One region of the Agaribacillus sp. DX54 genome, then DNA from elsewhere that is predicted to be linked to it. Evidence: riboswitches for the same ligand, from Rfam matches in the RefSeq annotation. Region 1 holds a riboswitch; each other region holds the start of a gene.
The links. A riboswitch is a leader RNA that binds a small molecule or an ion and turns the genes downstream of it on or off. The one in region 1 is predicted to bind thiamine pyrophosphate.

Region 1 (2,200 bases):
GAAAGCGACGTCGTAAGCTTTCATGATCTCACAGATTTCCTCGAAATGGCTGTAAAGGAAGCTTTCCCGGTGATGCGCCAGGCACCACTTCGCCATAATCGAGCCTCCCCTTGAAACGATTCCCGTCACTCTTTTGGCCGTCAGTGGGACATATTTCAACCTTACCCCGGCGTGGATGGTGAAATAACTCACCCCCTGTTCCGCTTGTTCGATCAAAGTGTCCCTGAATAGTTCCCAGGTGAGTTCTTCCGCTTTTCCGTTAACTTTTTCCAGGGCCTGGTAAATGGGAACCGTACCGATCGGAACCGGAGAATTCCTGATAATCCACTCCCGGGTTTCGTGGATATTTTTACCGGTAGAGAGATCCATGATGGTATCGGCGCCCCAGCGACAAGCCCAAACCGCTTTTTCCACCTCTTCTTCAATGCTCGAGGTCACGGCGGAATTTCCGATATTGGCATTGATCTTTACCAGGAAATTCCTGCCTATGATCATGGGCTCACTTTCAGGGTGATTGATATTATTGGGGATAATGGCCCTGCCCGCAGCCACTTCCTGGCGAACAAATTCGGGGGTAATCCATGTTTGAGGCGTGTTGGCCCCGAAACTGTTCCCCGGGTGCTGAATGCCCGAATCCTTCAAGGTTTCCATTTTCTGATTCTCACGAATGGCGATGTATTCCATCTCAGGGGTGATTATTCCCCTGCGGGCATAGTGCATTTGGGTGACATTCTTCCCGGGTTTTGCCTTCAAAGGGTTTCGAATATGAGCAAAACGCAGGTGGTCTAGTGAGTGGTCACTCAGCCTCTTTTTGCCATATCCGGAGCTTAATTCTTCTAATGCTTCCACATCGCCGCGATCGGCGATCCACTTTGTTCGGATGGGCTCGATGCCCTTTTTTACATCAAATTCCTTATTTTGATCGGTGTAAGGGCCACTGGTATCATACACCGTAACAGGGTCGTTTTTCTGCACTTTTCCCGTTAATTTGTTAACCGTATCCGATAAATGGATCTCACGCATGGCCACTTTGAGGTCATGTATTTTGCCTTTCACATAGATTTTTTTCGAAGCAGGAAAAGGGGTGCTGGAGATCACTTCTTGTCGGGGTATTTTATTGGGCTTTTTCATGGATATTTTATCATTTAAGAATTTTCAAAAATTCAATTGCGCAGGAAAATCAGCGATTGGAAGAGCAGAAATATTTTCTTTCTCTTCCAGCCTCATGCTTATCCTCCCTGGGTGGCGGTAATGATGGTAACTCGCTGATCTTTTTGTAAACAGAAGTTCACCCATTCCGATTTGGGCACTATGGTATCATCTACTGCAATAGCAATCCCTTTCAGGGTGTTTACCGAAAGGATCTTAATCAGTTCATGAATAGTGGAACCTGTAGCTACTTGCTTAATTTTGTGGTTGACTATAATTTTCATTCCTAGTTTCATTTTTAGACTCCAAGACATCATTGAAAGACTCCGGATAACAGAATCATCAGTATACTTCAGGAATGATAACAGGTAGATTAATTATAGCCTCATTGAGGCAACTTTTTCCTTCGACAGTATTAACTGTATCAGGTTCAAAGAGTATGATCTCAGCCCGTACGGGCACCCCTAAAGTAAAGTTGACACCAAGGTAATTAATTGATCACTGGATACCAAATATTCCAGGGGAGAAAATTGTAAATACCCGGAAAAACAGTGTCCCAGTAGCTCAAAGTTGCCTGCCTGCGTATCCCGCTCTTTTCCCTGTCGATAGGTAAGTTTAGCTTGCTCTTTAGAACCTGTAATAACACAGATCGAGATCTCCGCAGATAAGGGCATATTCCTTCCCCCAATATCCCCTGCATCCGCAGGGTGTTTGATGGTTTCCCACCCTTTGGACATCAGTATGATGTGCTACTTCATCCGACCTGTAAAGCCTCGATAGCCAGTTCCCATGCGTGGGAATCGGGGTTTGCAGTCTCGCATCCTTCACTCTATGTCTCACGGTAAACGGGCTTGCGAATGGCTCATGCTTTGGGGTACGACCTCGCGCATAACGGACTTTCACTCTCCGAAATATTTGGTGTCTTCGATACCAGGCTCTCCATGCCGGGCACACACATATGGCTCGAATGGTCTACTGATAATTTTGAAAAAGGGAAAAAATCATTATTATATTGATAAATTCCAAAATGACTTGGATTAGTTGATATGAA
Region 2 (2,200 bases), on a different contig from region 1:
AAGGTGACTTCAGGCAAATACAGCCTTGAGCTTTTCATTAACAACCGACATTTCCTTGATTAAGGCGTTGTTTTGCAGGGCTGTAACAGGATTAAAAACGAACCAGACCCCCAGGAATCCATCTATATCGAAGTGGTTACAAGTAACGTACTTGTATTGCGTCTGAGGGAGGTTTTTTTCAATAGCATGCATAGTTATCTGGGCGCTGGTGTCGTCATGAATGTCTGTCACTTTGGGAGCTCCCCGCCAGTGCGAAAGGTTGAAAGCATTTTTAGCGAAGCAATCTATGGCCAGGACCTCGTCATAGCTGGTTGATACTGCAAAAGGAAGGAATTGTTTCATGTTTGGCATGTGATTATAAGTAAGAAACAGGGTTATCCATAACCCCGTTTCTCTTGCGAACTAAAATTTTAAAGATAAAGCCATCAAAAAATTGGTGCCCGCCTGTGAGGAAGTAGGACTTCAGATCGGAAGAGGCCCTGTCGATGAAGCCGTCGGAGCTTATTCTTGAGAGTCTCGCATCAAAGGTAAAGCGGTTATTGATCAGTCCGGTGCCTGCCATCACCGTATGCTTACGGGTATTAAACGACCCGAAAGAATTGTCTATGGCACCATAAGAATCGGGGTTGTAAGTCGTGGTTTGCACATTGAGCGAAGCTCCGAAAGCGCCTGAACCATTAGTGGAAGTGCCTACTCCCCGTTGAATCTGAATATTATCCACAGAGGAGGCAAAATCGGGAAGGTTTACCCAGAAGGTGCCTTGTGACTCCGCATCGTTGTAGGGAATGCCATTGATAGTCACATTGATTCGTGTCGGATCGCTTCCTCTGATCCTTATGCCGGTATACCCGATTCCCGCACCTGCATCGGAGGTGACAACCACGGAAGGGGTGTGATTGAGCAGGAAGGGAATATCCTGTCCGAGGTTCTGTTTTTGGATATCTTCTTTATCCACATTGGTAAAAGTAACAGGCGTTTTGTCCGAAGCACGTGTGGCGGTCACAATTACCTCGTCGGTAAGGACCACCTGAGGCTTCAGACGGATCTCCAAAGATACATCCCGATTCAGCGAAACAGGCTGCTGATAGGTGTTGTACCCTACGAAAGAAACATTTAGCTGGTAGTTTCCCGGCCTTACTCCGGTAATTTGAAAATCCCCTTCTGCCTTGGAAACAGCCGCTTTATTAGTGGCTTCAAGCCAAATATTGGCTCCGGAAAGCCCCTGCCCCCGGTCGTCGAGTATCTGACCGGTAATGTTAAATTGGGCACAAGAAATTATCTGCCATCCCAGGCCCAAAATTACTGATAAAACAAACTTTTTCATGTAGTTTTTTAATTGAGTGAAACATACTTTAAGGCAGAACAACCTGTTAGAGCAGTTTACCTTTCCCTACGCCGGCATTATCCGGATCAGGTGATTCCCCGTTTTGACCGGAGAATGATTGGGTATAATCTCAGCCGTGGTTGGCACCCCTTAAAAAACCATTAAATTTTGACAGGAATGAATACCATGCGTACGGTTTGCGAAAAACATACTTACCTTCGCCAGCATTACCCGGATCAGGTTATAGGGTATAATCTCAGCCGTTGTTACAATCAGGCACCCCTGTACATCAGGGCAAATGTAGAAAATTTATTTTTTATCGCAAATTGTTCACGGCATTGACCGCCTTACTAAAACGCTCGGTACCATTTCCGTTTATGACCTGAAATGGGATTTTCAGGTCGGTAAGTTCGTTTTTGTACTGTTCGAAAAAGTAATCTCTCAAATCTGGGTGTTCCCGAAGGGGATCTGCGGTCCATGGTAAATCAACATCACATAACATATGCAGGTGATATTTCCGGGAGTCCATCTCGTTTAATATCCAGGGATGACAATCCTTATACTTGTGCTCACTCCAGATTTTGATCACCAGGAGATTGGTATCGCAAAATAACAGGTTTTTACTTTTACCGGCCAGCCGGTCTTCCAGTGTGGTTTGCCCCTTTGCAATTTCCAGCAAATCGGATGGCTCATACTTTCCAGCGGTACGGTCGAGGTATTCACGGGCATATTCCGGCACCCAATGTGTGTCGAAATGTGCCGCCAACTTTTGGGCCAGCGTGGTTTTACCCGTAGACTCGGGGCCTACAATGGCTACTTTGATCAGGCTGCCTGCTGTTGTGTTTCCAGTGACTTTTTCCATGATAAATATCCTAA
Region 3 (2,200 bases), on a different contig from region 1:
TTACTTCTTGCCTGTTCGCCCCCAGGCCAGGATATATCAGGGTCTTAAAGAATTCGTCATCTACTTTACCTGCTTCCGGAAACGATGCCATGTCAGTAGCTATCTATTTTTTTTACATACAATCCAAAAAAATCACCATAAGGAAGGTGCCATTCCTGAACAGGAAACCACTTGGGCAGACCGGTGCATGTCCACTTGATCATATATTTTTCTCCGGCTAATGCCTTTTCAATGAGACCTGTAAGTTTAGCAGGCGTATAAAATCTTGCGGAAATGTAAAATGGGTTTTTCCCAAAAAGCTGCTGGGCCCTTCTGCGTATCAATTTAGGGGAGTTACGGTTCATCATGCCAAACACGATTCCATGTCTCCCCACCCGGGCAGCTTCCCGGATCACTTTTACCGGATCGCGATAGTATTCAAAAGTGGTAATGAAAGCTACGGCATCAAAAGTATTATCTTTGAAAGGCATGTGATGAGAATCACCCATAACCAAATCCCCATCAAAAAAATGCGCACCCTGTGCCAGCATAAAAGGGGAAATATCACCCCCTGTGGCCTCAATACCTATCTCCTTCCACCACCGGGTAAAACGGGTGGTACCACAACCGAATTCCAGCAGTGTCTGAATATTTTTATCGCTTCCGATCAGGTCGGCTATTACCTTCTTCTGCCATATTTCAGCGCGTTTATAGCGGCCTTCATACCAAAGCTCGTAAGTGTCGGTATATTGTCTTTGGAAAAACCATTCTTTACGGTTTTGCCATTCTTTTAATTCCGGGGTGATCAGTTCAAAAGCCATGTTACTATCAGTTTAACAAAAAAACCGCATACCCTGATCTTAGAATATGCGGCTTTGCAGACTTAGAACCTTAAAACTGCCACATTCCCTTCGCTGGTATTATCCAGATCAGGTTTCCGGGTATTATCTCAGCCTTTTCCTTCAGGGAAAAAGCACCCCGATGCGTATTTAAAAAAACCACTGAAACGTATGATTACACCTCTCCGGGTAATCTTTTGTGTTTTCAGAGTTGGTGACAAAGATATAAAACATTTTCTTTTAAAGTTGCTTAAAGGTTTTAAATCGGTCTCCGGTTTTAAAAATTTTCATGGTTGAAGTGGTCTTTTAGTCACGGATTACACCGGTCACAATATTGCGGATCTGCTTCTTGTTTTTGGTTGGGGGCGTTTTCTTCTTTGGTGAACTGGCATTTAACGCAAGACCACACATGGGCCAGGGGCAATTGTGTAGGCAACCCGCAAAATCCACATGGCAATCCGGGTTTGGTGCCGGTGACTGCAAAACCCGGTGTACCACACTGCGGGCAACAGGAATTGATTTTATTCACCAATTTCCTGGCTGCTGTTTCAATTACCGCCATCCTGGTTGGGTTATACATCGCGCGCATGTCTGTTTCCAAATAAGCCCTGCCATATTTTGATATAAGTTGTTCGTAGATCTTCTTCAAACTATCCCAGTCCGTTATCCCTTTGTGTATGTCTTCCACATGCTCTTTTTCCATGCGAAGGACCAAACCATGAGAAGGGAAACCTGCCTTTTCGGCAAATTTCAGAAGTTCTTCCTCAGACTTTACTTCCGCCCCATTATAGTTGGTTTCAACACTTAGCTCCCGGGCGGCAATTTCCAGGTCATTTTTTTTGTCCAACAGCATAAGGATCTCATCATCGGCATGTACAAAAAAAATAGCCGGGTGCATGCCAAAGGAGCCCTCACTGGCTATGGCCAGGTCGCAATTGGTTAATGACATGGCCATTTGACATTTATTTCTCAATGTGGTAAAGGGGTCGTCTTTCCGCTCCGTTTCGCCGGTAAAGGTGCCTAAAACATCGGTGTCAAAGTTTTCAGGAACAAAACACTTTACACCAAGGGCCGATTCCACCAAAGGTGCGATGGCTTTTTCCTTTTCATGCTTTGTCGCAATCACCAGCTTTCTATTGGAAAACAGGCTTTTTATCTTGTCGGTGCAATCAGGCATATTTTTATTTCTTGTCATTGATCAGCTAAAAATGTCACCATTCGGTCACTTTGCCGTTGATGTACAGATGCTTAAAAACAGGTTAGCATATCGCCATTGAAAAAATAATTTGCGGACTACCATTCGTTAATTTTTTGTGTTTTCAGCAAATAATTCACAAAATCAAAAATAAGGATCTTTATGATTGTTTCACAGATATTTACAA
Region 4 (2,200 bases), on a different contig from region 1:
TGGCAACATTTGAATCGCACAGGGCCATTATTTCCGAAGCGTTCCCCCTTATGATGGTTGGCCTGCACGCTTCAATGATTTGCCGGGCAACCTGTGTTCTGTAGGGGGTTGCCCCCACACCTACAGGGTCGAAAACTATGTCTGTTGCGTCTGCTGTCGCTTTTTTTCCTGCCAATAGCATGGCATCTACCCATTTTTCACTCAAGGTTCCCATATTTATTACCAATGATGATGCAATGCCTGCCATAGCTTCAACTTCCTCAACCGCATGGGCCATTACCGGTGAAGCACCTATCGCGAGAAGAGCATTGGCGGTGTTGTTCATTACCACATAATTGGTAATATTATGAACTAAAGGTGATTTTTTATGCACTTTTTGTAATGCTTCAATGATTTGGGTTTCTTTTATCATACTGATATTTATTTTTTAAATGCACAAATGGCTACGTAATCTCCGCAATCATAGCCTTCAATGGGTTGTTCAACTTCAAGGTTGGAGTATTTCGGGTGTTTTGTTAAGGTTTGGGCAAATTTGAACCCTTTAAACCCTGCTTTTTCCAAAAGCTTAATTTTTTCATCTGTTGTTCGCCAGTTTGCTGTTTTTACAAATTCTATGGGGTACGGATTTTCGGGATGCATACCTGCTAACGACGGGTGATCCCAGGTATCGACGGCTTTGGCCAGGTTGTACATGATAGCATAGGAGCTTTCTTTAGGAACATCGACCATTACTACCTTTCCCGCTTTTTTTAAGGAGGCAAAAGCTTTATGTACAACGCTTTCTAAATCTGTTATATAACTGGGCGTTCCGTTAAACAAAACGGTATCGTACTTCTCAATCCCAAAATCAGCCTCCTCGGCGGTTACTACTTCTACACTCATCCCTCGTTTACGGGCAATTTCAGCCATTCCAACAGATGGTTCTATGCCGTTTTTAATTGCGATATTGAAATCTTTTTTCAATATCGATTCAAACAAGCCGCTACCACATCCAACAGAAAATACTTCACCCGGATTTTCTAAAAAGTGTGCCACTAAATTTACCTCGGATTGTAACAAATTGGTATTGTCGAAAAACCAGGAATCATAGGCATCTGCATATTTGTCAAAACTAGTATTATCCATATTTAATAAAAATTAAAAAAGCCATTTCGTTCTTTGCGAAATGGCTTATGTGAAAATAAATTATGTTTAAAATTCAATAACCATTTCCCTACGATGTAATTACACATTTCAGGTTCAAGGGTATAATCTCAGCCCAAAATATTCAAGGCACCCCTAATAGTATTGATGCAAGTATACAAAAAATTGTTTGCTTGTGTTTCATAGTTGCACGGCAGATGTGCTCGATAGCATGGAAAAAATAGGGTGTTGACAGCTAAAAAACCCATAGCCACTCCTGTTTTTGAGCTTATAGCCCCGTAAGGTTCACGGGAGTGTTGGGCGTAGGCCAGGCGTTGTATAACCCGGAGGCTTTCTGATAAAATGATAAAATAAAGTCGATTTTTCTACACTTAATTAAATTTTTCATAAAAAAAAGAAAAACACTCGGTAAAATTTCAAAAAAAATCACTCTTGGTATAAAGTCGATAGTATCCTCAAAACAATAACAGTATGGATTATACTTTATTCAAGGTGGAAGATTTTGTGTCTGATGAATACTTTATTAAGTGGGTAAAAGCGCCGACCGAAGAAAGTAATGGGTTTTGGTTATCCTGGCTTTCCAATAACCCTGATCAAAGACCGGTAATTGAAAAGGCGAAAGAAATGGTTCTTCTTTTGGATATTGAAGAAAAATATCCGCCTGAGGGAAAATTTCTGGAAGTCTGGGAAGGCGTGATCCGTGCTGATGACTCACACCAATTGCCCAAACACCCACAGCGACATACATCACATGAGAAACATCTGCCAACCCACGAAAAGGCAAAACACCAAAAAGGTTTCAGAAAATGGCAACTGTGGAAATGGGCGGCAGCCATCGCCTTTTTTCTCCTGTCCACTTATCTGGTTTATCTGCATCTGACTGATTATGGTATGACCAAAATACAGACAGCCTATGGGGAATCAAGTACGTTTTTCCTTCCTGACAGCACCAAGGTTACTTTAAATTATAACTCAAAGCTGACATACGCGACAGATTGGTATAGCCATGAGATCCGTGAAGTCTGGCTTAGCGGAGAGGCATTCTTTTCGGTTGTTC

Region 2: it holds a riboswitch for thiamine pyrophosphate, as region 1 does, so the genes downstream of both, AC04NP_RS16240 (carboxypeptidase-like regulatory domain-containing protein) here and thiS (sulfur carrier protein ThiS) in region 1, are expected to answer to the same signal.
Region 3: it holds a riboswitch for thiamine pyrophosphate, as region 1 does, so the genes downstream of both, AC04NP_RS24335 (class I SAM-dependent methyltransferase) here and thiS (sulfur carrier protein ThiS) in region 1, are expected to answer to the same signal.
Region 4: it holds a riboswitch for thiamine pyrophosphate, as region 1 does, so the genes downstream of both, AC04NP_RS12325 (class I SAM-dependent DNA methyltransferase) here and thiS (sulfur carrier protein ThiS) in region 1, are expected to answer to the same signal.

What each region holds. Positions count from the first base shown of each region.
Region 1 is NZ_JBXEQE010000043.1:17,462-19,661, reverse strand. It holds gene thiC (phosphomethylpyrimidine synthase ThiC) at 1-1,131, opposite strand, end outside; gene thiS (sulfur carrier protein ThiS) at 1,230-1,433, opposite strand; TPP riboswitch at 1,534-1,625, opposite strand; gene AC04NP_RS27645 (hypothetical protein) at 1,614-1,886, opposite strand; gene AC04NP_RS27640 (hypothetical protein) at 2,007-2,165, shown strand.
Region 2 is NZ_JBXEQE010000014.1:136,552-138,751, reverse strand. It holds gene prmC (peptide chain release factor N(5)-glutamine methyltransferase) at 1-7, shown strand, start outside; gene AC04NP_RS16245 (DUF6687 family protein) at 10-342, opposite strand; gene AC04NP_RS16240 (carboxypeptidase-like regulatory domain-containing protein) at 356-1,324, opposite strand; TPP riboswitch at 1,520-1,618, opposite strand; gene AC04NP_RS16235 (AAA family ATPase) at 1,641-2,186, opposite strand; partial or broken gene pnuC (nicotinamide riboside transporter PnuC) at 2,147-2,200, opposite strand, start outside.
Region 3 is NZ_JBXEQE010000031.1:32,299-34,498, reverse strand. It holds gene AC04NP_RS24340 (AIR synthase-related protein) at 1-91, opposite strand, end outside; gene AC04NP_RS24335 (class I SAM-dependent methyltransferase) at 93-800, opposite strand; TPP riboswitch at 869-970, opposite strand; gene AC04NP_RS24330 (DUF6671 family protein) at 1,129-1,995, opposite strand.
Region 4 is NZ_JBXEQE010000009.1:114,531-116,730, forward strand. It holds gene thiM (hydroxyethylthiazole kinase) at 1-412, opposite strand, end outside; gene AC04NP_RS12325 (class I SAM-dependent DNA methyltransferase) at 421-1,125, opposite strand; TPP riboswitch at 1,194-1,290, opposite strand; gene AC04NP_RS12330 (FecR family protein) at 1,615-2,200, shown strand, end outside.